DNA from 4 places in the Metabacillus sp. KJ11-3 genome. Region 1 is predicted to be linked to each of the others. Evidence: riboswitches for the same ligand, from Rfam matches in the RefSeq annotation. Region 1 holds a riboswitch; each other region holds the start of a gene.
The links. Region 1 has a riboswitch for cyclic di-GMP ahead of AC0L8O_RS24175 (DUF5667 domain-containing protein). Riboswitches for the same ligand answer to the same signal wherever they lie in the genome.
Positions count from the first base shown of each region.

Region 2: linked by a shared signal. The riboswitch ahead of AC0L8O_RS27460 (hypothetical protein) and the one ahead of AC0L8O_RS24175 (DUF5667 domain-containing protein) in region 1 are both predicted to bind cyclic di-GMP.
Region 3: linked by a shared signal. The riboswitch ahead of AC0L8O_RS25070 (hypothetical protein) and the one ahead of AC0L8O_RS24175 (DUF5667 domain-containing protein) in region 1 are both predicted to bind cyclic di-GMP.
Region 4: linked by a shared signal. The riboswitch ahead of AC0L8O_RS02535 (hypothetical protein) and the one ahead of AC0L8O_RS24175 (DUF5667 domain-containing protein) in region 1 are both predicted to bind cyclic di-GMP.

Region 1 is NZ_CM147865.1:4,861,924-4,869,408, forward strand. Features, by position in the region: gene AC0L8O_RS24145 (hypothetical protein) at 1-376, opposite strand, end outside; gene AC0L8O_RS24150 (ROK family protein) at 664-1,563, shown strand; gene AC0L8O_RS24155 (hypothetical protein) at 1,711-1,917, shown strand; gene rfbB (dTDP-glucose 4,6-dehydratase) at 1,940-2,959, shown strand; gene AC0L8O_RS24165 (hypothetical protein) at 3,029-3,256, opposite strand; gene AC0L8O_RS24170 (hypothetical protein) at 3,898-4,149, shown strand; cyclic di-GMP riboswitch class I at 4,348-4,434, shown strand; gene AC0L8O_RS24175 (DUF5667 domain-containing protein) at 4,517-5,914, shown strand; gene ltrA (group II intron reverse transcriptase/maturase) at 6,455-7,485, shown strand, end outside.
Region 2 is NZ_JBVVRS010000004.1:117,849-125,333, reverse strand. Features, by position in the region: gene AC0L8O_RS27480 (replication initiation protein) at 1-1,137, opposite strand, end outside; gene AC0L8O_RS27475 (hypothetical protein) at 2,598-2,972, opposite strand; gene radC (RadC family protein) at 3,210-3,854, opposite strand; gene AC0L8O_RS27465 (DUF6018 family natural product bioysynthesis protein) at 3,949-4,296, opposite strand; gene AC0L8O_RS27460 (hypothetical protein) at 4,545-4,898, opposite strand; cyclic di-GMP riboswitch class II at 5,060-5,143, opposite strand; gene AC0L8O_RS27455 (hypothetical protein) at 5,155-5,229, opposite strand; gene AC0L8O_RS27450 (hypothetical protein) at 5,220-5,390, opposite strand; gene AC0L8O_RS27445 (ATP-dependent DNA ligase) at 5,887-6,696, shown strand; gene sda (sporulation histidine kinase inhibitor Sda) at 7,369-7,485, opposite strand, start outside.
Region 3 is NZ_CM147865.1:5,084,717-5,092,201, reverse strand. Features, by position in the region: gene AC0L8O_RS25090 (CBO0543 family protein) at 6-602, opposite strand; gene rbsK (ribokinase) at 710-1,600, opposite strand; gene hpf (ribosome hibernation-promoting factor, HPF/YfiA family) at 1,650-2,204, opposite strand; gene AC0L8O_RS25075 (OmpL47-type beta-barrel domain-containing protein) at 2,427-3,848, opposite strand; gene AC0L8O_RS25070 (hypothetical protein) at 3,971-4,507, opposite strand; gene AC0L8O_RS25065 (hypothetical protein) at 4,540-4,662, shown strand; cyclic di-GMP riboswitch class I at 4,802-4,891, opposite strand; gene fliT (flagellar protein FliT) at 5,015-5,365, opposite strand; gene fliS (flagellar export chaperone FliS) at 5,365-5,763, opposite strand; gene flaG (flagellar protein FlaG) at 5,788-6,144, opposite strand; gene fliD (flagellar filament capping protein FliD) at 6,258-7,485, opposite strand, start outside.
Region 4 is NZ_CM147865.1:477,979-485,463, forward strand. Features, by position in the region: gene AC0L8O_RS02515 (3D domain-containing protein) at 109-807, shown strand; gene AC0L8O_RS02520 (divergent PAP2 family protein) at 865-1,344, opposite strand; gene AC0L8O_RS02525 (leucyl aminopeptidase) at 1,650-3,155, shown strand; gene AC0L8O_RS02530 (ketoacyl-ACP synthase III) at 3,246-4,232, opposite strand; gene AC0L8O_RS02535 (hypothetical protein) at 4,311-4,658, opposite strand; cyclic di-GMP riboswitch class I at 4,724-4,806, opposite strand; gene AC0L8O_RS02540 (Na+/H+ antiporter family protein) at 5,067-6,401, shown strand; gene AC0L8O_RS02545 (hypothetical protein) at 6,557-6,760, opposite strand; gene AC0L8O_RS02550 (DUF6241 domain-containing protein) at 7,008-7,485, shown strand, end outside.

The DNA of each region.
Region 1 (7,485 bases):
TATTTCCCTTTTCAGAAACATACTCATGCGGGTTTATTGGATTTCCTTCTTTATCATAAATATAAATAGAAGCAACCCCATTTGCGGCAGACACTCCAACACGATATCCACCAGCAATCATCGTTTCATCTGGAGTGACAATAAAGGAGTGAATCTTCTCTGTACAACTTTTATAATAGATAAGAACTCGCGTTTGTTCAGTGACGACTTTCTCAATATTCAGAGGAGCATGCCGATCATCCTCAACAACTTCCCACCCATCACCATAATTTTTGATTGACGCAGCAATTTCATATCTTGAAGAATGTCCTCCATATGTAAATCCTACTAGTAATAGGATAACAAGTATCACTAAAATAATTCTTTCAAGCTTCATCAACAAGACCTCCATCATTCTCTTACTCTATTTAACTAGATTAGACAAAAGGATGAAAAAAGTCTGTCAGTATATGGAAGAGAAAAATGGGTCCTTCTGTCGATTCCATTCTCAGGGCTTTCATCACATAAATTCAATCATACCATTTTTAGTATTTTATTTGCCAGGAGTATAAAATGATAGAAACATAAATATATATAATAGAAGGAAAAATAACGCTTTCATTTATTTGGGGAGTTGGTAAACTTATAGATAACAAATACTTAATACGAATAGAAAAGGGGATTATGATGTATACAATCGGCATTGACTTAGGCGGAACAAACCTGCGTATCGGCTTGTTTAATGAAAAAGGAGAAATCATCAACGAGCAAAGCCGCCCAACAGAACCAGAAAAAGGTCCGGAATTCACCATCAGCAACATGGCAGATGCCATCAATGATCTAAAATCGCAATATGACATCAAAGCAGTTGGAATCGGCTCACCCGGCCCATTATCCCCGAGCAGAGGTATCATCATTGAGCCGCCAAACTTACCAGGCTGGGTAAACGTCCCGATTGTGGACATGCTGGAGGAAAAAATAGGTATGCAAGTTTTGCTAGAAAACGACGCCAACGCAGCAGCTCTTGCCGAAGCCACACTCGGAGCAGGCAAAGGCGCAAGTAGTGTCTTCTTTGTCACCGTCAGCACAGGAATCGGCGGAGGCTATGTTTTAGGCAGCCAGCTTGTCTCAGGTGCCCAAGGAAACTGTGGGGAAATCGGAAACATGATCGTGAATCCAAGTCCTGATGCTTACCAAGGTCCAGGGTTAAACAAAGGTGCACTAGAAGGACTTGCATCTGGAACGGCAATTGGTCGAATCGGAAAAGAGAGACTAAATATACCAAACGGTGCCCAAGGCGTGTTCGAGCTTGCAGAGCAAGGCAACCAGCAAGCACAGGAAATAGTTGATGAAGCCATCAACTATCTTGCTATCGGACTTGCAAACATTGTTCATACGGTAAACCCGGAAGTCATTGTCATTGGTGGAGGAGTCATGAAATCGAAGGATTTGATTCTAAAGCCATTGATTGAAAAAACAAGAGAGTATGTGTATCCGAGCTTAAAGGAAACATTAGTCATTAAGCCGGCCGTATTAGATCAAAAGGCAGGTCTCGTAGGAGCTGGGCTGCTACCGCAAGGGTAATTACGTTTATGTAAAAGCACAAAAACCAACAGATATGTAGAAGGGGTATAACCGAAAAGACTGTCATTAGAAACCTTTTATATAAAAAAATCGATTAAAATCACCTCCTTCTGTGAAACATAAAAAGAAAATAGAAGGAGGATAAATATGGTCTCAAATTCACCAGGTAGAATTAATGTCATCTTTCAACATGATGAGAAAAAAGTACATCAACTAATCGATCTTACCCAATTAACAGCATTACTCGGCTCTGATCTTATACATATTGATGAAATGCTAGAACCGAAAAAGGTAGACAAAAAGGTGTGGGTACGAAATATTAATGGGGTAACTCTCTTTATTCAGCTAAAGTAATAGCTAGGAAAGAGGTGTAATATTGGCTAAACAAAAAGTTCTTGTAACCGGCGGAGCAGGCTTCATCGGCGGAAACTTCGTTAATTATATGGTAAATAAATATCCTCATTATGATATTTATAACTTAGATTTACTAACATATGCGGGAGATCTGACAAAACATAAAGATATCCAAAACAAAGATAATTATTACTTTATAAAAGCAGACATTGCAGACCGTGAAGCAATTCTTAATCTCTTTGAGAAAGAAAAGTTTGATTACGTTGTTCATTTTGCTGCAGAAAGCCATGTTGATCGATCGATAACAGATCCAGAAGTGTTTGTTCGTACGAATGTTCTTGGTACCCAAGTATTACTGGATGCTAGCAAAAACATTAATGTGAAAAAGTTTGTACATGTTTCAACTGATGAAGTATATGGAGAGCTGGACTTTGATCCAACAACTTTCTTCACGGAAGAAACTGCACTTCAGCCAAATAGCCCATACAGTGCAAGTAAAGCATCTTCAGACTTTTTAGTTCGTGCTTATCACGAAACATTTGGATTACCTGTTAATATTACTCGTTGCTCCAATAACTATGGACCATATCAATTCCCGGAGAAACTAATTCCTTTAACCATCTCACGTGTGTTAAATGAACAAAAAGCACCTGTGTATGATGACGGAAAGAATATTCGTGATTGGTTACATGTATTAGATCATTGTTCTGCCATTGATCTAGTCTTACACGAAGGTGAAAATGGAGAAGTATATAATGTGGGTGGACACAATGAACGGACAAATTTAGAAGTTGTGAAAACCATTATTAAAACATTAGGAAAATCAGAAGACTTAATTGAATTTGTAAAAGATCGATTAGGTCATGATAAGCGATACGCGATTGACCCTACTAAGCTAGAGAAGTTAGGTTGGAAACCAACGTATAACTTTGAAACTGGAATTGCTCAAACCATCCAATGGTACTTGGATAACCAGGAGTGGTGGGAGCAGATTTTACGTGGTGAATATCAGAATTACTTTGAGAAGCAATATTCTTTATAAGTAGTAGTAAAGGATAATAGGTAGTATGCTCGAACGAAGAAACCAAGGGGAAATTTCCCCTTGGTTTCTTCACTTAAAACTATCATATGCGTCAATATAAAGCTTCTTAAGCGCCTGACGAGCAGCATCCCTCTCAACTTTGTCTATTCCTCTTCCCAAAAACTCCCCACGATCATTACAAATCGACGCGTACACATAATAATGATCAGGATACTGTATTACTCCCAACTCAACCTCTTCATTAAACATACTAGCAAAGTGGATAACCCTACTAGAAAGAATATCCTTTACATCCATATCTCTATCTCCTTTACCATGTCTAATTTACTATACACTTCTTATCATACAGGATGAAATTGTAAATTTAGTTAATGTCATTTAAAGGTTTTATTAAGATGGGACGGAGGGACAGGTACCTTGACCCACCAACTGTACTCAGAAATTTAAGGCAGGAAGAGGCAGTGAGAATGTAAAACCCCCGGTCGATAAAACCGGGGGTTTTATATGATTTATTTTTTCTTTCCACAATCTATTAAGTGTAATAATCGTATTTATGGTATCTACGTAAAAAAACAAAGGATTGATTTTAATTTTTTCATGTGTGGTTGCTCCTAGGATGTTTAAAAGGTATATCAATCATACAGAAGGAATGTTATTCACCTTTTACAAACAGATTAAAAAGTATGACAAAGCAATTAAATTATAGTTATAATCTAATAGCGATAATAGAGAGTTAGGAAAAACGCAAATCCTGAACTCTTTGATAAGATCAGAGTTTATGCTTTTTAATCAAAGAATCTGGTAAATGCAAATCCGATTGACCTTGATTTTTTCATGAAACATACGGTCTACCTGGCAGTATTACATGCTGCTCATACAATTATGTTTTTTATAAGGGGAAAATTAATTTATGCAGAAAATGAAGAATAGGAGTTTCTATGAAGCAATCAAAAATAAGATTACTTAAGAGTATAAATGCAGCATTTATTATTGGAAGTTGTGTATTATTTGCATCTGGTTTATTAACTGGGTTTGTTTTATTAGGAGGGAATCCAAATAAAACGACGGAAGATTGGATAGTTGTTAACTTTGTTATTTTTGTCTTTAATATTATGCCTGCAATTGGACTCCATATTTTTCGAACAAAGTACTGGGCAAAGAAGTACCCTGAATTGCAACGTAAAACATAAAGTTTTAAAGGGTGAAATCATAGTGAGTAAGGAAGCCACTGGTCCAAGTTGACGGGTTCCTTTCACAGTGTCAATTTTAAGTTTTCAATGGTATCCCACCAAGTTTCCAAGAAAAGGTGTATGTTTATTTGTTTTCTTTTCTAGTATATTTATATTTAGATAATGATGAACGGAAATAATAAAGGAATTTCGTTCCTCATTTGAAAAAGGCAACTCTATCGAAAGGTAGATACGCAAAGTCACAGATCTACGGTAAGAATTTACTAGGATGGCTGGACTACCAAATGAAGAATGGAGAATAAACTTAAGTTAATAGAGTTCATTCGAGATTCTTCCGAATATAAACTTATGTTGGAGGAATTTTTTTATGGAGAAAAATTTTGCAGGAATTCGAAATGTTCTAGCTACAAGTATGATTGCAGCAGTATTTATGTTTTCTTTTGGAACTGGACAGGCATTAGCGGATAATCATGAGAGAGAACCAGTTTCTGCAGAAGAAGCTGTTCAAGAAGAGCAAACAGTTGAAACAATAACAGATTCAACAGTTGAGCCATCAAATCAGGTGGATGAAGAATTAGAAACCGCTACTGAAGATGAAGTAGATTCGGCAGAAACTGAAACAGAAAAGTCAAATGTAGAGGATACGAATGATCATTCAACGATTGTAGAATCAACACTTTTACCAGGTGATTTCTTTTATTTTGTAAAAAAATTAAAGGAAAATGTACAATTGGCTTTCACGTTTGATGAAGTAAAAGAAGCCGAATTACTAGCAACATATGTTGAAGAACGCATCAAAGAGGCAGAATTATTACTAGCTCAAGGTGAGGAAGAGCTAGCTAATGAAATGCTTCAAAAAGCAATTGAACAACAAGAATTGGCATTAGAAAAATTTGAGCTGCCAGTATCTGATGAAACACCAGCTACTAATAATGAACAAACAGAAGCTGTTGAAGGTGACCCTTCAGGAGAAAAAGCCCCAGTTGACCCAATACGTGCTGAACTTGAGTCCAAATTTGCGGCTAATCTGCTTGCTCTACAAACAGCATTAGAAAAAGTAGAAAATCCAAAAGCGAAAGAAGCTCTTCAAAAAAATATTATTCATGCACAGAAGAAATTTGAAGAGAAAATAAATAGAAAGTTAGCTAAGTTAGAAGAAAAGCAGCAAAAGGCTAATCAAAAACGTACAGAATTAGAGGCAAAATTAGCATCAGGTGAAATTGATGAAGAAGAATATCAAAAAGAGCTTGCTGAAAATAATGAAGAGTTAGCAGAAGAACAAGCTGAAGTTGTTGAAGAACTTAATGAAGAGGCCGATGAAGTTTTAGAGGAATCTCATGAAAAAACAAGTGTCAAGAGCACAGAAAATAAATCTAATAGTGTAGATAAAGAAGAAAAGGCTGAAGAAATAAAGAAACAGGAAGAGAAAGCAAAGAACGCAGCAGCAAAAGAAGATGAAGAAAAACAACAAGAAGCAGTGAAAAAACGTGCAGAAGAAATAAAGAAGCAAGAAGAGAAAGCGAAGGAAGCAGCAAAAAAAGCTGAAGAAAAACAACGAGAAGAAGCACAAAAACGTGCAGAAGAAATAAAGAAGCAAGAAGAGAAAGCACAGGAAGCAGCAAAAAAAGCTGAAGAAAAACAACGAGAAGAAGCACAAAAGCGCGCTGAAGAAATAAAGAAGCAAGAAGAGAAAGCAAGTGAAGCAGCAAAAAAAGCTAGGGAAAAACAACAAGAAGAAGCAAAAAAACAATCTGAAAAAGAATAAGGTTAAACAAGGGAACAGTACTTGCTGTTCCCTTATTTTTGGTGTGCCAGGCATGGCAACTATCTAGGTGGTGAAAGTCCACTGAGGGGTACACATCGACCAACCACTAAGGAAGCGCAAGGTACTTATCGTGAGATAAGGGCTGGAGGAAGCGTGGAATAAAATCTTGGCTCGACGAACAGAAATCTGATACTAAGGCTTTACAAAGGGATAAGACTCCCAAACAAGTTAAAGTCCAAAAGATGTGCGTAACTTTGTAAAGTAGATCAGGCGAGTAAAAGAGGAAAGATGGTTGTCTTACCCTGGGAGATCTTGCGGATGTACAAAGGGTACAGTCGAAAAAGGTTAGCCGCAAGAAGTCAGCAGAAGCCATAGTAGTGAAGTAATTTCATGAAGGGCTGAACAATTTATAGTGTTTCAACACCACGAATGCGTAAGTGACATACTCCGAATGTGTTAATGGTGAAAGTATGAGCGTACCTCAAAGGATAACCAAAATGGAGCTATCACTTACTACGTGAGAGGAAAGGAGAAACGAGTGTGGAACTTTTAGAACAAATTCTAAGTAATCAAAATATGAATGAAGCCTACTTGCGTGTATATAAAAACAAAGGTGCTAGTGGGGTCGATGGAATAACGGTCAATGAACTGAAACAATATCTGAGAGAGAACAAGGATGAGCTACGTCAGCGCATCAGAACAAGAAAGTACCAACCACAAGTTGCCTTAAGAGTGGAGATCCCAAAAGAAAATGGTAAGATGCGCAAATTGGGAATGCCAACAGTAGTGGATAGGGTAGTTCAACAAGCCATTCATCAAGTTCTCAGTCCAATATTTGAAAAGCAATTCAGTGAATTCAGTTATGGCTTTAGACCAAAAAGAAGTTGTGAGATGGCAATTATTAAAAGTTTGGAATTTCTAAATGATGGATACGATTGGATTGTGGATATTGACCTTGAAAGATTTTTCGATACAGTTCATCACGATAAACTCATGCGGATCATCTCTAATACAATAGATGATGGAGATGTCATTTCCCTAATAAGGAAATATCTTGTCAGTGGAGTTATGGTGAATGGAAAATATGTAGAAACACCAGTTGGAACTCCGCAAGGAGGAAACCTAAGCCCACTGCTTAGTAATATTATGTTGAACGAACTTGATAAGGAGCTAGAAAGTAGAGGACTCCAATTCGTGAGATACGCTGAGGATGCCCTAATCTTCGTGAAGAGTGAGAAAGCAGCGAATAGAGTGATGGAATCAATTGTGAGATTTATAGAAAATAAATTAGGGTTAATAGTCAACGGAGAAAAGAGTAAAATCTCCCGTCCAAAAGATTTGAAATTCTTAGGATTTGGATATTATTACGATTTTAAGAATGAGAAATACCAAGTAAAACCCCATTCAACGTCAATACAAAAATTTCAAAGGAAGCTTCGAAAATTAACAAAGCGAAATTGGAGTGTTTCGCTAGACTACCGAACCTTAAAACTAAAACAAGTCATACTTGGGTGGGTTAACTACTTTAGAATCTCGAATATGAAAAAAGCAAAGACTGAGATAGATAAGAA
Region 2 (7,485 bases), on a different replicon from region 1:
CTTAATTTCTTCTATTTCTTCTTTTGTTTGAACTTTACTCTTATTTATTACATTTATGAAATGATCATATAATTCTTCAAGATCACGAATATCTCTTTCGGTTTTCTCTTTAAGACGATTATCTGCATTTCCAATAGCAAGCTGTAGTAAAGATTCTTCAAAGTCTAATTCGTAATGAGATTCCGCATAATTGTTTTCAATCGCGCTTACAATATATCCAGGCAAATTCTCAAGACCTTTTTCCTCCATACGAATTACATATCTTAAATTCTCTTCAATATATTTAGGAGGGTACTTTTTAATTAGCTCTACGGCTTTATCTCTTCGTATTCCCTTAGTAATTAGTAAGTTTAAAATACTTTGAATGTCATAAGTAATGGCTTCATTAATTAAAGTCGTTTTAACATTCTTTGGATTCTTATAAATATAGAAAATAAATGATTTGATAGATCTGCCAACTTTTTTATGTACCTTATACTCAAACTTTATATCAGTTTTTTCTCCAATTTCCTTTTTTGCACGATCTAATACGACTGCTCTAAAATTAGACATTGTTTTGTATTTGCCGTCTTCAATTGCTAATTTTTCTCTTAGCTCTGCAACTTCAAAGATACGGCTGCCAAAGCGTTCACGTTCTTTTAATAATTCGTAAATTCGCCAGGAGAATTCCGACTTCAATTTTAAGACATTATAAAGCTGGTATTTTGTATATGACTTAAGATCGATTAGGAATTGAGCAAGATCTTCTGATAACTTAATAGTTATCTGGCCATCATCGTAGGTGGCACGTTGGACCCAATAAATATCATCCGTTACAACCTTATTATTTTCTTTAGTTCTATTAATAGTTAAAGGTTTACTGTTCAAACCATGAACTGTTTCTCTAATCCGCTCGTAGAAACCGGATTCAGAAATACCGAATAAAGAGGCTAATTCCTTTGTTTGCAGAACATAGGTTTTAAAATCTCTATCTTCTGGTTGAACTAGTGAAACCAATACATACAAAAGTCGTCTTTCATTTATTGAAAGGTTTTGTCTAGTATTTACAAGAGCATTAGATTGGTTAACCCAATAGTATGGCTTTAAGTCTGCATCCACTAAGTCTTCATCAAATGAAAGTTGTTCGATTGTAGACATGGCATTCCCTCCTTATTAAAGGCTTCTGCTACCAATATAGTACAAAAATAGATAAGAATCTACACCAAAATACAGCTTAAATCTAGGATCGACAATATGAATATATTTTCGGTGTATATAATCATTGTCTTTTAAATAATATAACTATAAATTCGGTGTATATATTTTCCTCTATCTTAATACTGAATATTTATATAACTATAAATTCGGTGTTAACCTATATTCTTAGACAGTCATATAGCTAGATTTTCGGTGTAAAAAATTTTTTTAGTATTTTTAGGATCTCGGAGATAATCATCATAAAAAAGTATCATATCATAGAACTATCAGATTGATTACCGTTTTTATAGTTATATAGAATAAATAACTGAAATGAGGGGAAAATAGAGGTAATAAATAGATAAGATAATTAGACGTCTACTCAAATCTAACATAAACTGAACACCGAAATTATAGTTATAATTGTTTCCACTTTTCATATAACTATAATTTCGGTAATACTTTTATTGGATTAAAACTAAAGGTTTAAAGCTTCCTCCTAATAACTATAAAAACGGTAAGGAATTTTCACTACCGGGTTTATAGTTATAAGTCCTAATCTTTCCCTTCTATATAACTATAAAACCGGTGTAAAAGTTTCCTTGCGATTATACCTCTATAGCTAGGTTTTCGGTGTAACATACCTTACGAGTTAAGGATAGGTCCGATTTTATAAAATATTATCCACCGGTTTTATAGTTATATGATAGTGTTTTTCATATTCCAATAATAGTTGCAGTATAAGGAGACAACCTATAGTCTCTATGGATTTGATATAGAGTTACCGTTTTTATAGTTATATTTGTCCTCTGTTATTAAATATAACTATAAATTCGATGGAGAATCCCTTAATAACTACTTATTCAATGCTAAGAACATTTAGGTATTTATTTAATCATAAAAAAATATAATGCCAGGTACTTCTCACTACCGTTCTTATAGTTATATCTAATCTTGTTTTACACATAATAAAGCTATAAAAACGGTGAAGTTAATTTTCTGTTTACCGTTTTTATAGCTTTAATAACAATCTAAATTTAATTTTACTACTAAATTCATAACTAGCTGCATAAGTATAATTAAGTACATAAAGTAGACACCGAATTTATAGTTTTATTAAGCTTTTTCTAAAAGTCTACATCGTTTTTATAGTGTTATTACCCTCTTTTTATAGTTAGATTACATCTTTTATATAGTTATCAATTACCGATTATATAGTGATAACCACTGTTTTTATAGCTTTATAGCACTGTTTATATAGTTATAATCTTTAAAATAACTAGAGTTGATAAGTCTTCAAAAATCGTATAAACAAGTAAACAGTATTTAAAACATATAAAACAATATATAAACAATTAAAAACATAAAAAGGATAAGTTATATATTTTAAATAACTCATCCCTTTTTTTATTTCAAAATTACTAGTTTAAATTACTTGCATAGTGACTATTAACAACATACTCATCAAAATCTACTCCATCAACATTTACTTCAACTAAGTAATCTCCTTCTTCATCCTTTCCATATAATTCTATTTCTACATAAGCTCCAATTAATATTTCATCAAATACATCCCAAAATTCTTTAGTATTATAAATATTCTGGAGTTTCCCAGTAATCATTTTATCTTCATTTGTTTTAATTAATAATGTATAGCCATCAATAGTTAAAACTTTCCCTGAGACCACTTTTTCTGGTATATCCTTCGAATAAAACAAAACAATAATACTTGGAATTAATAAAAGAACTACACCTGAAATTAAAATTTTATTTAATAACTTAGTCATGTTTACCAATGAAATTTAACCTCTCCATAAAGAGTATGTACTTAAGTACTCAATCTCAATATCTTAATTGATTTTCTAAAATAAAGTGGAACTATAAAAATATGTCTATAAACTTCATACAAAACCCATTTTTCGTGATTATTTCTTAATGGATACTTCACGTTTGTCCTTTATTTAAAAATAATAGTTTTTGAACCAATATCATGATGACGAACTTATTCTGCATATAACACATATAATCTAATCTCATATGTAGCCTTTTTCTTTTAAGCTCACATATCTTCCAGGACCTCCTATTATCACATGATCTAACAGCTCAACTCCCACTATTTTTCCTGCCTCTGATAATCTTCTAGTAACTTCTATATCTTCTCTCGACGCGGTCGGATCATTAGACGGATGGTTATGAGAAACCACAATACTTGCAGCACTCACCCTAACTGCTTCACGCATGACTTCTCGTGGATGAACTATAGCTGAATTCAAACTACCTTTAAAAATATTTTTTCTATATATTACTTGATTCTTAGTATTTAAATAAGCTACATCAAAATGCTCTTGATCTAAATTTTGAAGATCAGAAAACAAATCTGCAGCATCTTTTGGACTCCGAATTATGTAGAATTCCTTGGTACAATGTTTTTTAGCCAAAGTTACAAGACCAAACGCTGATACAATGCGAGAAGCACTTGTTTCTCCTATACCAGGGAATTTCTTTAATTCTTCAATACTCATAGTTGATAAATGTTTAGTACCTAATGCTGCAAGTTTACCTGTTAGAGTTGGCTCAGCTTTAGGTCCAATAAGAACAGCTAAGATGTTCTGTAAACTAGTACAATCATTACCGTAAAAAGACATTTCCTCTTTAGCAATTGCATAATGTTTTTTCATTTAAAATTCCACCCTTTTTTCTGAAGTTTTTGTTTAATAAAAAAAACAAAGCACTAAAATGCTTTGCCTTACCACCCAATAAGAGATATGTTTATTATTCAACTAATCCAAAGAATTCAAGAAACATCGTTTTAAGCCTAGATACCTTAGAAATATAAATTGAATAATCACTACCGATATAGTAAATATCCTCACCTTTAAATCTCCAATAGACTTTTTCACCTGTTTTAGTTTCAATAGACTTAATAAGAGTTAATACCTCACTTAATGCATAAGATCGATTTCCATTCTTACAACGAAAATATCTTTTTGATCCATCCTTAAAATTGAGTTCCACTGATAAGCGGTACGGATTTACTAAAGATAAATTTCTTTCTCCAAGCCTTCTGCAATCCTCAATTACATCACTTTTGTTAAACAAACTTGCTAATGTCTCACCCATTAAGAAAACATCCTTTCTGAAGATAAAAAATTTTATGAAACGCAAAAAAGCGCCCTTCAGGAAGACTCATAGACACACGTAATGTGTGTTTAGATTCATCCCAAAGGACGCGTAAATTTACATTTCATAAGATAAGCCCGCTAACCATAGAATGGTTGCAAAAAAAGAAAAAGTAAAAAACTATAAATTCATCTTAACATAATTAAATATTTTAGTGAATAAAATAAGTTCTTTAAATTTCCCTAATACTAAGATAACAAATCTTTATCAATTTCAAATAAGTTATCTTTGTAATTATGTTGAATAGTAGTAAATTGCTCCAAGGTTAGCTCGTAAACTTCACGAAGTGTACCCTTTTCTTTTAATTGATGGAAAAGGATTGAATATGTACCAAAATTAACTTCTCTAGAATCTGTTAAGCATATTTCTTCTTCAGTCTTTAAAATAGCATTGTCTACGATGGTTACTTTTTTAGTTAGTGAGAGCAACTCAATGTACTTTAGTTCATCTAAAGGAAAAGTGATTTTTTCTAAATAATAAGTAGTAGGATTATGTGAAATTTCTAGAAAATCATTTTGATTTAATAAACTATCTCGGAACATATAGACAACTCCCCTAAATAATAGAATTCATTTATAAATAAAACATATGCAACAGATTTGTTCAAATATTAGTTATATTTAATTAATCCAATCATAATATGCATATCTTGAGAAGATTGTAGAATTCTAGAATGTTTTTTTCAATAAAAAAAGCCCTATTATTATAAAAAGGACGGTTGCACTAATAGCTCAAGATTATTAAAGTGCCCATATATAAATAATCCTTCATAGCTTTCCTATATTATAAATTTTAATATTAATCAAAGTCTAATAACGTACTAATTTTTACATTAAGTGCAATTGAAATTAGATAAATGTTCTCTAGAGAGATGTTTTGCTTACCTCTTTCAACGCTACTAATATATGTTCGATGTAGACTTCAGTTAATTCCCCCAATTCTACTTGAGATATATTTCTGATCATTCGATAACGTCTTACATTTAACCCGAACTTTTCTATAAGTTCTGTTTTTTTACTTTTGATATTGTCCATTATACAATTTTCCCTCTTAAAATTCTATATATGATAAAGTACACATCACTAAAAAATGGCAAAAAAGAGAGTTTTAACAATTATACTAGGCATAATATACCACTAAAAGTAATTTTATGCCAGTTGTTTTTGTTTGATTTACTTATCCTGCAATTTGATATATTTATTAACAGTTTGGTTTATTAAAATAAAGTAATTTAACATGTATATTTAATTTATCCTAACAAAAATAAAAAGATCAGACTAGCAAAGTAAGCTAATACTGACCGTTATAAGTTATTGTAATTTTACATACCTTACAGAATGGTACAGTATAATATCACTGTGTAATTTTCAATTCTTTACCAATTCAGTGTAATGATTTTGAAAAATTCATCAATTGTCCGACTAGCGCAACTTAAGATCAATAATACAAAATTTCCTTAGATATTAACTCCAATTTCCAGTGAATTTACATTTGATAAAGTGCTAGAATTAACATGAGGTGTTTTTTAAAATGTTTATATCACCAATGTTATTGCACAGATCAGATCATCCATTTGATGATGATTCATATATTACTGAGCTTAAAGTTGATGGAATAAGGCTCATTTGGACAAAGTTTGATGATAAAGTACGCTTATATACACGGCATAACAATGAAGTTACTACAATATATCCTGAGATAACTAACTTAGATCTACCAAACGGAACTGTCTTAGATGGAGAAATTGTTGTATCTAATGAACTAGGTAAACCTGATTTTGAAGCTACAATGGAACGTTTTAGATCCAAGAAAGCTCCTTATGAAGTTCAATATTGTGTTTTTGATGTTATTCAATATAATAGTGAGAAAGTTACCCACTTACCACTCCTTAAACGTAAGGAATTGCTTCAAAAGGTTGTCCCCTCTCATCCTCTTATTAATGTTGTTCAGTGGTTATCTGGTAATGCGATCGCTTACTTTGATCTCATTAAGCAAAACGAACTTGAAGGTATAGTTCAAAAGAAAGCTGACAGCCCTTATGAGATAAATAAACGATCATACAGCTGGCTCAAAGTCATTAATTATCAATATGATGATGTCTATATTACTGGTTTACGCAAAGATGAATTCGGAGTTTTGTTATCATTTCTCGATGGTAAACCAGCCGGCTTAATGGAATTCATGCCACCAAACGATCGCAAAAAGCTGTATTCTACGAATAAGGTTCAATCAGAGAATGACAATTATAAATTTATTAAACCTGTTCAATGCCGTGTTAAATATAGAAATTTAACTAAGCAAGGAAAATTACGTATACCTTCATTTGTGGAGTGGTTATAACTCCACTTTTTTATATCTTTCTCCATTAACCTTCTCCTTTTTGTAAAATCTATGTGAATATTTACCTATAAGACTTTTATATTTTTACAAATCTATCCATAATTGAATTAGATAACTTATACAGGAGGGTATCTAATTGGGTGAGACATTTGAAGAAAAAAAACTTGATCCAGAATGGGCAAAATTGATATTGTATGCAGGTATATCCCCAGATAAAATTAGAGAGTTTTTCGAGAGTAATACTGGGCCTGAATAAGGTCTTTTTTAAACCATTTATAATTGGGTTTGAGAAGTGAATTGTTGTTTGTTTCTGTTCTGAAATAAGCAATAAAACGAGTAATATTTGTAAGTAATAACTATAGACCTCTGAAAGCCAATCGGGTTGCTGTTATTTTCTTATTTGTTATTGACTGTTATCTAATTGATAGCAGTCCTTTTTGATTAGACATTATCCTTATAATTAAAAAGAAATTAACCAGGTTCTATTTGGATAATTTCACATACTATATTCAGAAATATTCTAAGGTGAGCTAACGATGGGTTATTTGGTCTAATTATTTAGACCATTTTTTTCTTTCGTTCGTTATATACGCGAAAAGCGAATTAGTTTCAGCTCATATTACAGCAAATAATAAGATACGTTAGTAAAACAAGTTTTGTTTCAAATTAAGATCACTTTAAACGTTTTAGATGTCTATGGCTTGGCTTATCAATTCTCAAATTTCTGCTTTGTATTTCTGCGAAAACAGTTTTTATATTATCCTTTCCTAAATTTAATTCGACAGCAGT
Region 3 (7,485 bases), 220 kb from region 1:
GTTTTCTACTCTGCTTCGCTCACTTTAGCCTTGGAATTAAGGTGTAGAAACACATTTGTAATGACTCTAGAAAATAGAACAACAAATACATATAACAAAAAAATATAAAAGTAATTGGCACCATTTTTCAAATGAAAGAGATGATGAGCAACGATTATTGGCTTAAATATAAATGATAAAAATAAGACTAACCCAAAATTATAAAGATAAAAGTTTTTCTTATTTTTTAAGATCCATTGATACAACAAAATAAATAACACCGGTACTAAAGAAGTGTCAATTCCAACATGGATCGGTAAAAAAGGGACTGCTTTATACGGATATTCAAAAAAATTATATCTTGTCCCTATTGCGTCCGTGTATACCATCCATGCATGGATATTAAAACCATAGAAACCTAATAAAAATACCCTTTTTTTATCAATAAGAAAATATAGAACAACTAATGGAATAATAATAAAACTAACATTTAACCAAAATTGCCAAGTATCGAAAGCTGAATAATCTAGCCAGTAATCAATCCATCCGTTTGAAACCTTTTCTTGCGTTTCTTTTAATTCGTTTAGCTGATTCAGCTGTTCTTGGGGGAGATCTTTCCTCATACGTCCACCTCTTATATAAGTTGGTCGTCTTATTATTGGCAATTGTATTGAAATAAAATCCCCCTTTTTTATTCTACACAAAATTAATTTATATGGTTAAGTAAATATCAGTGAAGCAAAGACTCAACTTCTTTCTTTGTCGGCATTCCTGATTGTGCACCAAGCTTTGTGACAGAAAGAGCAGCTGCTGCATTTGCAAACTTGCTTGCCTCCAGTATTGGTAATCCACTGCTAAGAGAAAAAGCCAATGCTCCATTGAACGTATCTCCCGCACCAGTGGAGTCAACTACGTCTACCTGATATCCACTAATAAGCTGCTCCTCTCCATCTTGTTGGAGTTGAATTCCCTTTGACCCTCTTGTGACAATGCTTTTTGCCTCCAATGCCTCTGTTTCTTTCTGTGATAGATTTGTACTTGAAAGTAGGCTTTCTAGTTCATGTTCATTTGGTGTGAGATAAGAAGACTTGAGAATCAACTTTTTAGGAAGCTCCTGCATGGGTGCTGGATTTAGGATGACCGGTACGTTATGTTTATGTGCTATTTCGGCTGCTTTTACTACACTGTCCAACGGGATTTCTAATTGTAATAAAACAATATCCGCATCGGTGATCAACTGTTCATGTTGTTGGACAAGTGCCGGTGTGAGTTTATGATTGGCACCTGGAACCACGATGATGCTGTTGTCTCCTTCTGATAATGTGATCGCTGCGACACCACTTGAAGTATTGGAAATGGTTTGGATGTGTTTCGTCTCGACACCTTGTTTATGTAAATGTTGCGTTAACTCGCTGCCAAACGCATCGTCGCCCACACAACCAAGAATTGTGACATCCCCTCCCAGTTTTGCAGCAGCCACTGCTTGATTAGCCCCTTTTCCGCCCGGGACTGTCATAAAATCTTTCCCTAGAACAGTCTCACCAACTTTTGGAATGGTGTTTGTTTGTGTTACAAGATCCATGTTGATGCTGCCAATGACAACGATTTTAGGTTTCTTCATAGCGATTCCCCCTCAACGTAAAACAGCGCCCTAGTAGGCGCTGCTCATTTTATACATGTGGCTCAATTAAGCCGTATTTTCCATCTTTACGTTTATATACAACATTGGTTTTATTCGTTTTTGCATCTGTGTATACGAAGAAGCTATGTCCAAGCATATCCATTTGAAGAATCGCTTCCTCACTGTCCATGGGTTTTAGATTAAATCGTTTTGTACGAACAACTTCTTCTTCTTCATCCAGCTCATCCTGTGGCAGATCCTCAGGCTGGTAATTGCTAAACACAAACTTTGGAGCACCCTGCTCGCGAAGCTTGCGGTTCACTTTTGTTTTATGCTTACGAATTTGTCGCTCTAATTTATTCACAACAAGATCAATCGCTGCGTACATATCCTGGTGGTTTTCCTCTGCACGTAGAACCAGATCTGTCATTGGAATGGTCACTTCTATTTTAGATTCCTGATCATTATAGTACTTTAAGTTAACATTGACATTTGCGTCAACTGACTCTTCAAAATATCTCTCAAGCTTACCAATTTTCTTTTCTGCATATTCTCTTAATGCTGGAGTTATTTCAATGTTTTCCCCTCTGACGTTATATCTCATGATTGAACTCCTCCTTTATGATAAAGCTATGTAGTACTATTTCTATACTTCCCTGCTTGTCTCCTGCATAAACTTAAAAATACTTTGTGACTTTTTGTAGAAATTTGTATGGTTCGGTAAAGTTTGTGAAGGGGACATTAAGGGTATGTAAATAGTTTATGCGAATGTATAGATTAAATGAAAAAACTCACCTTGGGTTGGCGAGTTTTTTTCAAATTTAAGTTATTTATTTTGAACCTTTACAGTCGTTTGTCCAATAACCAAATTACCATCGAGATATCCACGGAAAACCAATGTTTCCTCTGATGAATCCCATGTAAAGTCAGAACGCTCAAACTTGAATTGTCCAAGTTTTGCTTGGTTATAGTACCCTTTGTTGCTTGTTAGGGCATGTACCCCATTTATTGTTGCTGTATCAAGGTCAAAATCTTTACGATCAAATAGTTTCGGTACGTCTACACGAACTGTGAAAATACCCTTATTTCCTTTGATCACTTTTGGTGTTACTTCAATTGTTGCAGGAATGTAGACAACAAATTGTTTATGAATTTCTGTTGTTAAGCCTCCAGCATTTGTTGCAACAACTGTTATGTTGTAAACACCTGGTTTATCTAATGAAATAGACGAACCATTTTGAACTTCTTTTCCAGACGATTCACCTGGTGCTGTTACGATCATTTTTTCAGATATAACTTCAGAAACCGTATCTTTTGCTGTATAAAGCAATGGCAATGCAGAATCTAATGCATATTCTTCATTTACATCCATACTTACTTCAGGTGCTGTTTGATCGATTTTCACTTCAAGCGTTTTTACACCTTCTATATTATTTGCATTGTCGATCGAAAAGAATGACACTTCATGAATGCCTTCGTCTGTTAATGTAAAAGATGTTCCTTCTTTATATTCAGATCCATTAATTGAATAGAATGTAGTTGTTACGCCACTTAAACGATCTGATGCTTCAAGGTATACTGTCACATCGTCTATGCTCCAAGTCTCAGGTGCATCAGAAGTTGTCTCCGGTGCTGTTTGATCTACCTTAACACTGATTGTTTGTGGTTCCTCTTTGTTTCCAGCGTTATCTAGAGAATAGAATGATACAAGATGTAGACCTTCTGTTTCTACAACAAAAGATGTTCCTCCCATATATTCAGATCCGTTAATAGAATAGTAGGTTTTTGTCACACCACTTTGTTCATCTGCTGCTGTCAAGTTCACTGTCACATCTTCCTTGCTCCAGATGTCTTGTGCGTCAGAAGTCGTAGCTGGTGCTGTTTTATCGATTTTCACTTCGATTGTTTGTGCTTCTTCTTTGTTACCGACTTTATCAACGGAATAGAAGGATACTCTATGAACACCTTCTCCTTTTACTTCAAAAAAAGTGCCTTCTCTAAAATCATTGCCATTAACTGAATAATATGTTTTTGCTACTCCTGTTTCATTATCTGTAGCAGATAGAGTAATGACCTGGTCTTGATTTACCCAAGCTGTTGGTGCGTCGCTTGTTGTCACAGGTGCCTCTTCATCTTTGATTAGCTTTGCGAGAACAACATTAGATGGTTCAGACTCTCCAAATGAGTTACTGTAGGACGTTACGACATACTCATGATTCGCATAGGATAAGTCCATGACCGTATACATTAAATTATTTACTTTTTCTGAAACTAATACTAATTACCCATCTATCACTTCATAGATGTTATAGCCATTTGCATAGGTAATAAAATTCCAATTAATTCTTGCTGTTGTTTCATTTATCATCGTTAAGCTTGCTTTTGGAATTCCATAATTGGATAAACAATTGTTTCTGTAATGCGATTTGATGTTTTTGATTCACCAAAACGTGTATTATAAGCTGTTACCTCAAAAGAATGTGTATCTTCTGAAAGATTATTAACTTTATAGCTTCGTGCAGTACCTTTATAAATTAATTTTCTCTCATCTTTTGTGATTTGATAAACACGATATTCACTTGTCCAAGCAGTTGCAGGCCAAGATAACGTAATATTGTTTATATTTTCTACTTTCCCTGAAATAACCGGTGCTTCAACAACAGGCCATGTTAAGGTAAAGTCAATAGAACTTCCTTTTGGTGACTCCTCAAAGCGATTACTGTATGAATGAACCACGTATTCGTAATTTCCTTCAGGCATATTGCTAAATGTGACAGAAGTTCCAGTTACTGTTTTCTGCAAAATACGCTCTCCATCAATAATTTGATATACATTATAAGCAGTGGCATATGTTGAAGCATCCCATCTCAGCACAATATCATTTCCATTATTAACGCTTTGCTTCACATTTGCCGGTGCTTGCATAATTGGATGAACAAGTGAGAAAGTTCCAAGTTAGCTTCACATCATCTGGCGTTACCTTTACTGCAGTAAGATTGGTTGGAGGTAACTTACTATCTGATGATGCAAAAACGCTACCAATAGGAGCAATCACTTGGTAACTGAGTAGCACCAATACAAGAAGTAATGGTTTCAAACGAGATAAATGCTTCATTTTTTCTTTTCCCTTTCTTTGTGTGAAAAAGGCATAAAAAAATAAACCTTTTACAAGGTTCATAGATTTGATAGACTATGATCCCTTGTGGCAGCCGGCTGCCATTCATGAAGAATTACATAAGCAGGCCCTTGGCTTTGCGTCCCACCGTTTCCAATGGTTTGCCTTTTTCACTTGGTAGTTTAATAGCATATCAACATAATAATACTTTTATCCTAAATAATAAATAGTAATTAATTACTATTCTAGGTTTTTCTATTCTTACCGTGGTATTATTGACTCATTTTCTATTAATAAAGTTATTTACGCTTATCATAAAATAAGCCGCTTATCGTATCTTTTTGGTAAGGATCATGATATTTTTCTTGGCTTACCTTATTGTTCTTTAGTTTACGTAAGTCAGACTGAATTTCGTTTTTAAAACTCATTAATTGCTGGTTAATTTCCTTGTTTACCTCAATCAGTTTCATCCCTATTGTTTTTTGTTCTGTTGTATAGGGTGGTTGAGTCGCTTTTATTAATTTCTCACGATCTTCTAAATTCGCTTCTATTTGATGAATAAACTCATCTCGCTCCTCACTTGTTGTTCCTTTTTCTAAAAGTGAAAGGAGTTCTACACTGACTTCATATAGCTTTTGCACCGCATCCACTATGCTTGTCCACCTTGATGTTGCTTCTGACGGTTCGCTTGAATGACTTGCTTCCATGTATCACGAAACTCTGTCACATACCCTTGTACCTCTTCTAGAATTTCAAGGTCGTTACTAATATTTGCTTCTACAAGACGATTCTTCATGTAGTCATACATTGTAAGCATATTTTTTGAGACTTCATAATCCATATTTATGGTTACCATAAGCTCTTGAATAATGTTTTGGGCTTTTATTATATTCGTATTTTTTTCGCTAATATCTTTATCTTCTATTGCTTTCTTCGCAAGTTTAATAAATTTTATACACCCATTATAAAGCATTAATGTTAATTCACCCGGTGCCGCTGTTGTCACTGCGTTTGATTGATATGACTGATATGGATTACTCATAGCCATTTTCATTACACTCCTTTATCTACTCTAAACCTTTTTATCGACAGCTAATCCTAAAAATTCTGTCATCGATGCGTATATATCTAGTAGTTTTTTCGATGGAATTTCACGGATAACTTCCTTCGTAGTTTCATCAATTACCTTTACATAATATTTATTTAGCTCGTCATGTAATTCAAATCTTAATGAAGTTGTTGTAGGAGATAAAAAATCATTCATGCCTTTTACCACTTCTTCAAGCTTTTCTTTTGTAACTTTTATATTTGGTTCTGCTTGTGTTGGACCATTATTTTCAGGTTGGTCAATTGAAACATTTTTATTTTCAGTTACTGCATCAATTTTGTTACTAATAAAAGAATGAAACGACATACCCTCGACTGACAAATCCATCTCTCCCTTTCATTTACAAACCTTTCTATTATTTATATCGGCATGTTCTAGTAAGTTTAAAGAGAAGTTTCAAATAAAAAAGTGAAGGAATTAAATCCTTCACCTCATTACATACCACCACTGAATTGCTGCATGAGCCAACCACTTTGCGAATTTGCTTTCTGCATAGCTGATTCCATTGCTTGGAATTGTTTCCAGTAACGATCTTCTAATTGTTGAATTCTATCTTGTTCTTTTGAGATCCCACTTTCAATACTTTTTAACTCTTTTGCCAAAACACTATTTACATCCACAGTTGAATTTAAATAACCAGCTTTTTTACTTAAGTCTGAAATTCCTTGTCCTAATCTCTCATATAGTCTTCTTCCAATACCACTTTCATCATGTTTTGTTCTATTTGTTAAAGTATTTCCTTCTGTAATACTACTAGTAGAACTAAACAGCTTTTTTACACTATCAAGATTACTTTCAAGGACGGCTTTCAATTTTGTTTCATTTAATTCTAGCTTTCCATTGTCTCGATAGTTCTTGCTTGTTGTAATCCCTATGTCAGATAAATACTTAAATCCTTCATCACCATTTGAAACAGGTGTCATTAGACTACTTCTAAGTTCGTTTAAAAAACTGGAAATGGAACGATCTCCAGTTATTAACCCACTTTTTGCTTTTTCTTCCCATAACTCTATTTCTCGATCCTTCATTTCACTTTTTTGGTCATCTGTTAATGGTGGAAAATCTCGGTAACGTTTTTCTGTCACTTTTGAGTTTAACTCAGCAATTAGTTCATTATATTTATTTACAAACGTTTTAATACTATTAAAAACAGCTTCCGTATCATTTTTTGTTTCAACGGTTACTGGTTGATCGCTTGTAATGTTAGATTTCAGATCAAATTTTACTCCATCAAATGTAAAGCTATTTCCAGTAGGATTAATTGTCAGTCCATTAATAACAACCATAGCGTTCACTACATCAGAGCCTTTTGCTGCTGAAACACCACTGTTTGTACTAAAAGTATTAGTAATATTATTTACTTCCCCTCCAATTAACCCTAACTTATTTGTAGGGTCTGTTAGACCATTAACCGATAAATTCTCTAATTTAATTTGAGAATTTAATGCTTTTGTTTCACTTGTTAGGATTAATGCATTTCCATCTTTAAAATAAGATGCTTTAACACCTGCACCTGCACCGTTTATCTTGGAAATTACAGATGAAATCGTGTCATCAGATCCAACTGAAATAGCAGTACCATTTAAATCAAAGGAGATGTCTTGTCCAATAGCTTCTCCTTCTGTAACATTTAATATAAAACTAGCTGAAGCAGCTCTAGCA
Region 4 (7,485 bases), 790 kb from region 1:
AAATAAAGAACACATTCAAACTGCTAGAGTATGTTTCCCGTTAAAAATGAATATTTCCTCACCAAATTGGGAACGAATAGATTTGTGAGAGGAGTGAATAGGGAAGATATGATCAGTATAAAAAGAGTGTGTAGAAGGCTTTTCATGTCGATATTATTTCTTTGTGCACTAACGACAACTTTTGAAGTTATATCCGGAGTAGAAGCAAAAGATGTAGTGAATTGGTATGCTAAAGATCATACAAATGGTGAAGAAAGTGGTACATTTCGTGTTTTAGGGCTCACATTTAAGACAATGAATAGTGAACCATCTGTCCAAACAGAGATATCTTCACGTGTTGAGACGGTAAATCAAGATATGTCATTAGAAGAAGCTATTGATTGGTCACAATACCCGGTGAGAAAAGTAGTGGCAACAGGATATACAGCGGGTGTAGAATCAACAGGTAAAAGCCCTAATCATCCAAGCTATGGAATTACATATTCAGGTGTTAAAGTAAAACGTGACCTATATTCAACGGTTGCAGCTGATTTAGACGTATTCCCTTTAGGGACAATCCTCTTTATTCCAGGATATGGCTATGGAGTTGTAGCTGATAAAGGTGGAGCAATAAAAGGAAACCGATTGGATCTCTATTATGAAACAGTAAAAGACGTGTATAATAGCTGGGGAAAAAAACAATTGGATGTTTACGTTGTACAAATGGGTAATGGAGCATTAACAGAAGAACAATTAAAAAATTTAAATGAAGAAGAATCTATGCAGGTATTCAGACAAAAATATATAAAAAGTAAAACAAAAAGCTAATGGTACGCAGCCATTAGCTTTTCTCTATGTATACATCATTTCGTTTTAGCCCTGTATCTACATCATAAAAAGATAATGCAATAGTAAAGCAAGTAATATACCTGTTAATCCTCCAAAAAATACTTCAATTGGTTGATGACCAAGCAGTTCTTTTAATTTTTTTTGTTTATCCTGTTCAGCCTTTTTAGGCCAAACCTTTGCTTCTTCGACGAATTTATTGAAATCTAATACAAGCTGATTAAGTACAGTTGCTTGCTCACCAGCATGTCTTCTGACTCCGGTTGCATCAAACATGGTAATAATGGCGAATACAGCCGAAATAGCAAAGATGGAGGAATCCAAGCCATGATCAAGTGCAACACCTGTTGAAAGGGCAGTAACAGCAGCTGAATGCGAACTCGGCATTCCTCCTGTACTTGTGATTAAAGACCAATCCAATTTTTTTGAAACAATAAAGTAGATCGGAACTTTAATGAATTGTGCAAAGAAAATAGCCGCCAGAGAAGCGAGTAAGGGAAAATTATATAGTAATTCCAATGTTATGCTCCTTTCATTCTGCATTCTAACGAAGTATTCATCTATTTAAACAGAGTGATTGGAGTCATTTCACCTTGATCTAAAGCCCTAGATTCAACAGCATAAAACCTCTCTAAACTGTAAATAGATAACAGATAAAAGATAAAAGATTTTCTTCATTATAGCATATAACCATCCTGCATCTTCTACTCGTGAAAAGAATTTGTTCAGAAAACCTTTTTCACTTATTCATTTACACCTTATTATACTTTTTAAACTTTGTGCTTTAAAATGGAACTGTATACATATACGGAGGTGCAGAGATGATATTTAAAGTACATCATCAATTAGAGCAAATCAAAGATCAAGAAACACTTGTTATTGGACTATATCAAAAAACAAGCAAACTAACAGGTTTAGCTAGTGAGATCGATGAACAACTAAAAGGTGATCTATCTCAGTTATTAAAAGACGGAGACCTGCAAACAAAATACAAATCTATTACTAAGCTACATACCCTGGGGAAGCATTCTTTTAAACGTATTTACTTTGTTGGTTTGGGAAAAGAGGAGAACCTAACCTTTGATCGATTAAAGAGAGCTTTTGGAGAGTTATTTCAAACCCTTCAAAAGGCAAAACATCAAAGTATTGCAATTGCACTTGATTCTTTTCGCCATGAAGAAAATGACATAAATGATATTGCCCACGCGCTTTCAGAGGCTTCTGTCCTCGCGACATATAAAATTTTAGATTATAAGCTAAAATCTAATGAACCTGAAAAAAAGATTGAAACGGTTTATGTTTTTTCAGAAAATGGAAAGCTGGATGAAATAAAATCAAGTCTCGAGGTTGGGTATGCATTTGGAACAGGTACAAACAGTGCAAGAACACTAACAAATATGCCACCTAATCTGTTAACAGCGACAGAATTAGCCACGTATTCTGTAGAGCTTGCCAAGAGATATAATTTTGAGTATGAGATCCTTGAAAAGGAAGATATGGAGCGTCTTGGGATGGGGGCTCTGTTAGCTGTCAACAAAGGGTCAGAAGAGCCTCCAAAAATGATTGTGTTAAAGTATCAAGGAAAAGAAGAATGGAAAGATGTTATTGGACTTGTTGGAAAAGGAATTACCTATGATACAGGTGGTTATTCTATCAAACCTAAGGATGGAATTGTCGGCATGAAAACAGATATGGGTGGTGCCGCAGCAGTGCTTGGAGCCATGGAGATTATTGGTGAAACAAGGCCTGAACAAAATGTTGTAGCTGTTATTCCATCAACAGACAACATGATAAGTGGTGGAGCATTTAAGCCCGATGATGTCATTGTTTCTTTAAGCGGCAAAACGATTGAGGTACTAAATACGGATGCAGAAGGTCGTTTGGCACTAGCAGACGGCGTTACATATGCTAAATTCCATGGAGCGAATTACTTAGTAGATGTAGCCACTTTAACAGGAGGAGTCATCATTGCTTTAGGAACTGAAACGACTGGTGCCATGACAAATAATGAAGAGATATTTGAACAAGTTCTTCAAGCATCACATGAATGTGATGAGCCTGTATGGCGTTTGCCGATTTCGGAAAACGATAAAAAAAGAGTTCGAAATAGTAAAATGGCTGATCTGAATAATTCACCCGGTCGAGAAGGGCATGCGATTATGGCAGGAACCTTTATTGGTGAATTTGCTGAACATACACCATGGGTACATCTTGATATTGCGGGGACAGCAACAACGTCAAAAGAAAGCGAACTTGGCCCATCAGGTGCAACAGGTGTAATGGCAAGAACACTAGCAACATTTGTTGAGAGGTTTGAAGTTAGTCAATAACAGTATGTAAGTGTAGGGAATTTGGTGGCGAAAACGAGTGGCAGTTACTTACAAGATGTACCTGTCACTCGTGATATTTTTACACTTCTATTAATATTGAAATAACATGGATACTAATTGATATCCGGAACCGATTGTCCAAAATAAAATATAATCCCCTCTTTTAACAGTTCCCCTATTTATTGCTTCGTGTAATGCCAAAAACGGGCTGGAGGTTCCCGTATATCCGAAACGATCACCAACATAAACAATTTGTTTATCAAGTATGTCAAACTTCTCTTGTATTTTTAAAATATTGGCTAAAGAAAATTGAGAAAAGCAATAACAACTGATATCACTTGCTTGTAAATTATTACGGTCCAATAGTTTTTGGATCATATTATAAGTGGGAGGCAGGGCGATATTCCCATCAAAAGGAAGCCACTTGATATACTTTCCTTGTTCCTTGTTTTGTAGAACATTGGATAAGCCTTTTGCGGGATATAAAATTTTATCCTTATTAATCGAGTCTGTAAAATATATGGAGTCAATAAAACCTGTTTCAACATCCGTTTTTTCTAATATAACAGCTGCCGCTGCATCACCATAATTCGAAAATGTTATTTCATCTTCAGGGTCGCTAATGATAGAGTTATAATCTGACCCGACTATTAAGGCAGTTTTGATATCCTTACTTGTTAACATATACCTTGAAGTATAATCAACGGCGACAGTCATACCGGCGCAATTTGCATTTGAATCTAATAGAATGGTTTGTGAGCCAGCCCCAATTGCATCATGTAAATATGTAGCATTTGTAGGAAATGTGTATTCAGGAATTTGTGATGAGAACATAATTAAATCAATATCTTTTCCACTCATATTAGCTTTAGTAAGAACCCGTTTGGCTGCTTCAATTGCCATTGTTAAACTATTCTCATCAGGGTTATCAATGATATAACGTTTTTTTCGTCCCATATGATCAAGAAACCGCGTAATATCTTTTTCTCTCTGTTGAAAATGATTGATAAAATAGGTGTTATCAACAACTTTTGTTGGATGATAAATATCAACAGAATGTATTTTTACATATTGCAAAGTGTATTCCTCCTATATTTGTGAAATAAAAAAGAGGATGAGTCAAGGTATAGTACTTTGATTCATCCTAAAAAGTTATTAACCTTCCATTACTTCAGCATTGGTTAATCCTGTATTTCTTGCAAGGCGATTTAATTGAAGTTTTAACACAGGATTTTGTTTGATTTTGAAAATAACTTTTTTGAATCCTGATTCCTTATACATCTTGTAGGAATTTTCTAAGCTTGGAATCATTTCTTGTTTAAGAAGGTCCATATAGGAACAATCGATCTCAAGAGTGAAAACAGGAGCGTTAATTGCTGAAACCTCTTTCTGATAATCACTGACGAAGTTTTGCACATCTGTTGGAGTAAATGTACCGCCAATAAACATCTCCACAATTTTTGCACCATGATTTACTTTAATTTCATAATTACCTTTTGACATTGTATGTCTCCTCTCTTTTGTAGCGAGGATCTAAGGTGAACAACCAAGAAGGGAATAAAATTAGCATTTGCAACTTGGCAGCCATAGCGATTGCCTTAGACCCATAGTTTTGCGTCCTTATTTTTCAATAAGTTTGCCGTTGTTTGGCCAATGTTACACTTGACCAGTGTTTATATCGGACAAACTGGAAATGATTTTAATATAAAAAGTTAAAATTTTTAAGAAAAGGAAAATGAAAGGGCTTTTATATTCATCGGGGTGCCGAAGGCTTGCGTGTTTTAAAAAGGAGCTAGTATTTAATATCTTGATATACTAATTGACAGATTTCAAGCAAATATGATAAGTTTAATTCCGATGTTTTATTTCTCTACTATATTAGCAAACTAAAGGATTTCGGGGGTCTTGACGGTGAATGCAGTTTTAATAGCAGTAATTGTTATGCTAATTTTAAGTTTATTAAGAATAAATGTTGTTTTTGCTCTTGTGATTGGAGCTTTAATAGGTGGTCTAACAGGAGGTTTAGGGTTAGCCGCAACGATTGAGACGTTTACAAACGGTTTAGGTGGAAATGCAACTGTAGCACTAAGTTATGCCTTACTAGGAGCATTTGCTGTTGCATTAACGAAAACAGGATTACCAGATGCGATGGTTTCTAGTGTGATTAAAGTTGTTGGTCGTGAGGGAGAAGCGAGAAGAAAAACGTTATCTAAGGCACTTATTGTATTTCTAATCTTAATGATGGCGATTTTTTCTCAAAACCTGGTACCGGTACATATTGCCTTTATCCCGGTGCTTATTCCGCCCCTTTTGAAAGTTTTGAATCAGCTTGAAGTAGATCGACGATTAATTGCAGCAGTTATGACATTTGGATTAATTACGCCATATATGTTTTTACCTGTTGGGTTTGGGGCCATCTTTCACGGCATTATGCAAACGAATATGCAGGAGAGTGGATTAACTGTTTCCTTATCTTCTATTCCAACAGCAATGGCCATCCCGGCTATTGGCATGGTGTGTGGCCTGCTTATAGCGGTTTTCTTTACTTATCGCAAAAAAAGACAATATGAAACCCGTGAAATATCAGGTCAACAAGTGGCACAAGTGTACACGAAAAGAAGTATTACTATTGCCGTTTTCGCCATATTTGTATCACTTTCCGTTCAGCTCTTTTTATCCCAAAAGCTTGAGGTTGAAGGAATGATTTTTGGTGCGTTAGCCGGCTTAAGTATTTTATATATTGGTGGTGTACTAAAGCGTAATGAAGCAGATGCTATGATGACAAACGGAATGAAGATGATGGCGTTTATTGGCTTCGTTATGATTACAGCATCAGGATTTGCTAGTGTGTTAAAAGAAACTGGCCATGTTGAAAAGCTTGTAGAAGATGCTGCCGGGTTAATTGATGGAAATCAGGCACTTGGTGCATTGTTAATGTTAATTGTTGGTCTTCTTATCACAATGGGGATTGGCTCATCCTTTTCAACAATTCCTATTATCACGACTATTTTCGTTCCACTATGTCTGGAGTTAGGATTTAGCCCAATGGCAACAGTTGCGATAGTCGGAACAGCTGCAGCACTTGGAGATGCAGGCTCACCTGCATCTGACAGTACACTTGGTCCAACATCTGGTTTAGCTGCAGATGGGAATCATCATCATATTTGGGATACATGTGTACCGACCTTTGTTCACTATAATATTCCACTTATTATTTTCGGTTGGATCGCAGCTATAATTCTTTAGAAGAACATAAAGGAAAAAAACTTGGTTTTATTTTACCAAGTTTTTTTTCGAACAGATAAGAAAGTTTCAAACCTTGTACTTAGTGCAGGTGTCTAGCCCCAGCGACTAGCCCCTCTAGGGTCTAGTCAATTTGAAATTGAAGGCAAAGAACGCCTTCAATTCCAAATCGCCTTAAGCTTGTCGCTACTGATCGAGACGCTTGTGCTTTTCTTAATCATATGTAAATGTTCCACCAATTCTTCGTCATCCCATCCAAATATCGTTTCTATCAATTCGGGATGGTGCTCCAGTATCTCTCTCTCGAATGCCTCTCTATCTTTTATATCTAAGAAATATTTTTTTACAACTAATGTTTTCATATTCACACCTCTTTCATGTACTCTACTATTTTTATAACCAAAACTAGTAAACATTATACATATAACAGAGCAGAATAGTAAAAAATATGAATCTGATTTATTTCGACAAAGTCTTTTCTTGTTTACCCTAATTTATCCATTGTATGATGATACTAGACTATCTTTATCTTATGGAATCATTATTCTTTTGATAGATAAGCTATTGAGTAAGCTAACAAGTAAAATACTTCTATGGAGGGTGTTATAAGTGTCTTGGATAAAAAAGCATAAGTGGATAATAGCTAGTGTAGTAGTTGTTGCTGTTTGTTTCGGGTTTTTAGGGTATATTCTTTTTGATATGTTGAATCAAAAAACAACACCAACAACTGCCCAGAAGGTAGAAGACGTTGAAGAAAGCGCGAAAACTCCCGAGGAGGTTGTATCTGAAGAAGTAGTAATGAGTAATAACCCGTTCGGAAGTGAGCAGGCATCTTTATCTGAAGATGATATTCTTAATTATATGCACGGAATGTCTCATCAAAAGGTAATTGCAGATGAAAAGTGGTTACATTACGAAATGACAGATGAGCGAGTCTTGTTTCTATTCAATGTTGTAGAAAATGGTCAATATGAACATGAGGAAGTAATGATGGACATATTAACCCGCTGGAAGGAAGGCGATTTCTCACAAGCAGATGAAGATCACAATGCCATCTGGAGCATTCAAGGAGGAACAATCGGAAAAG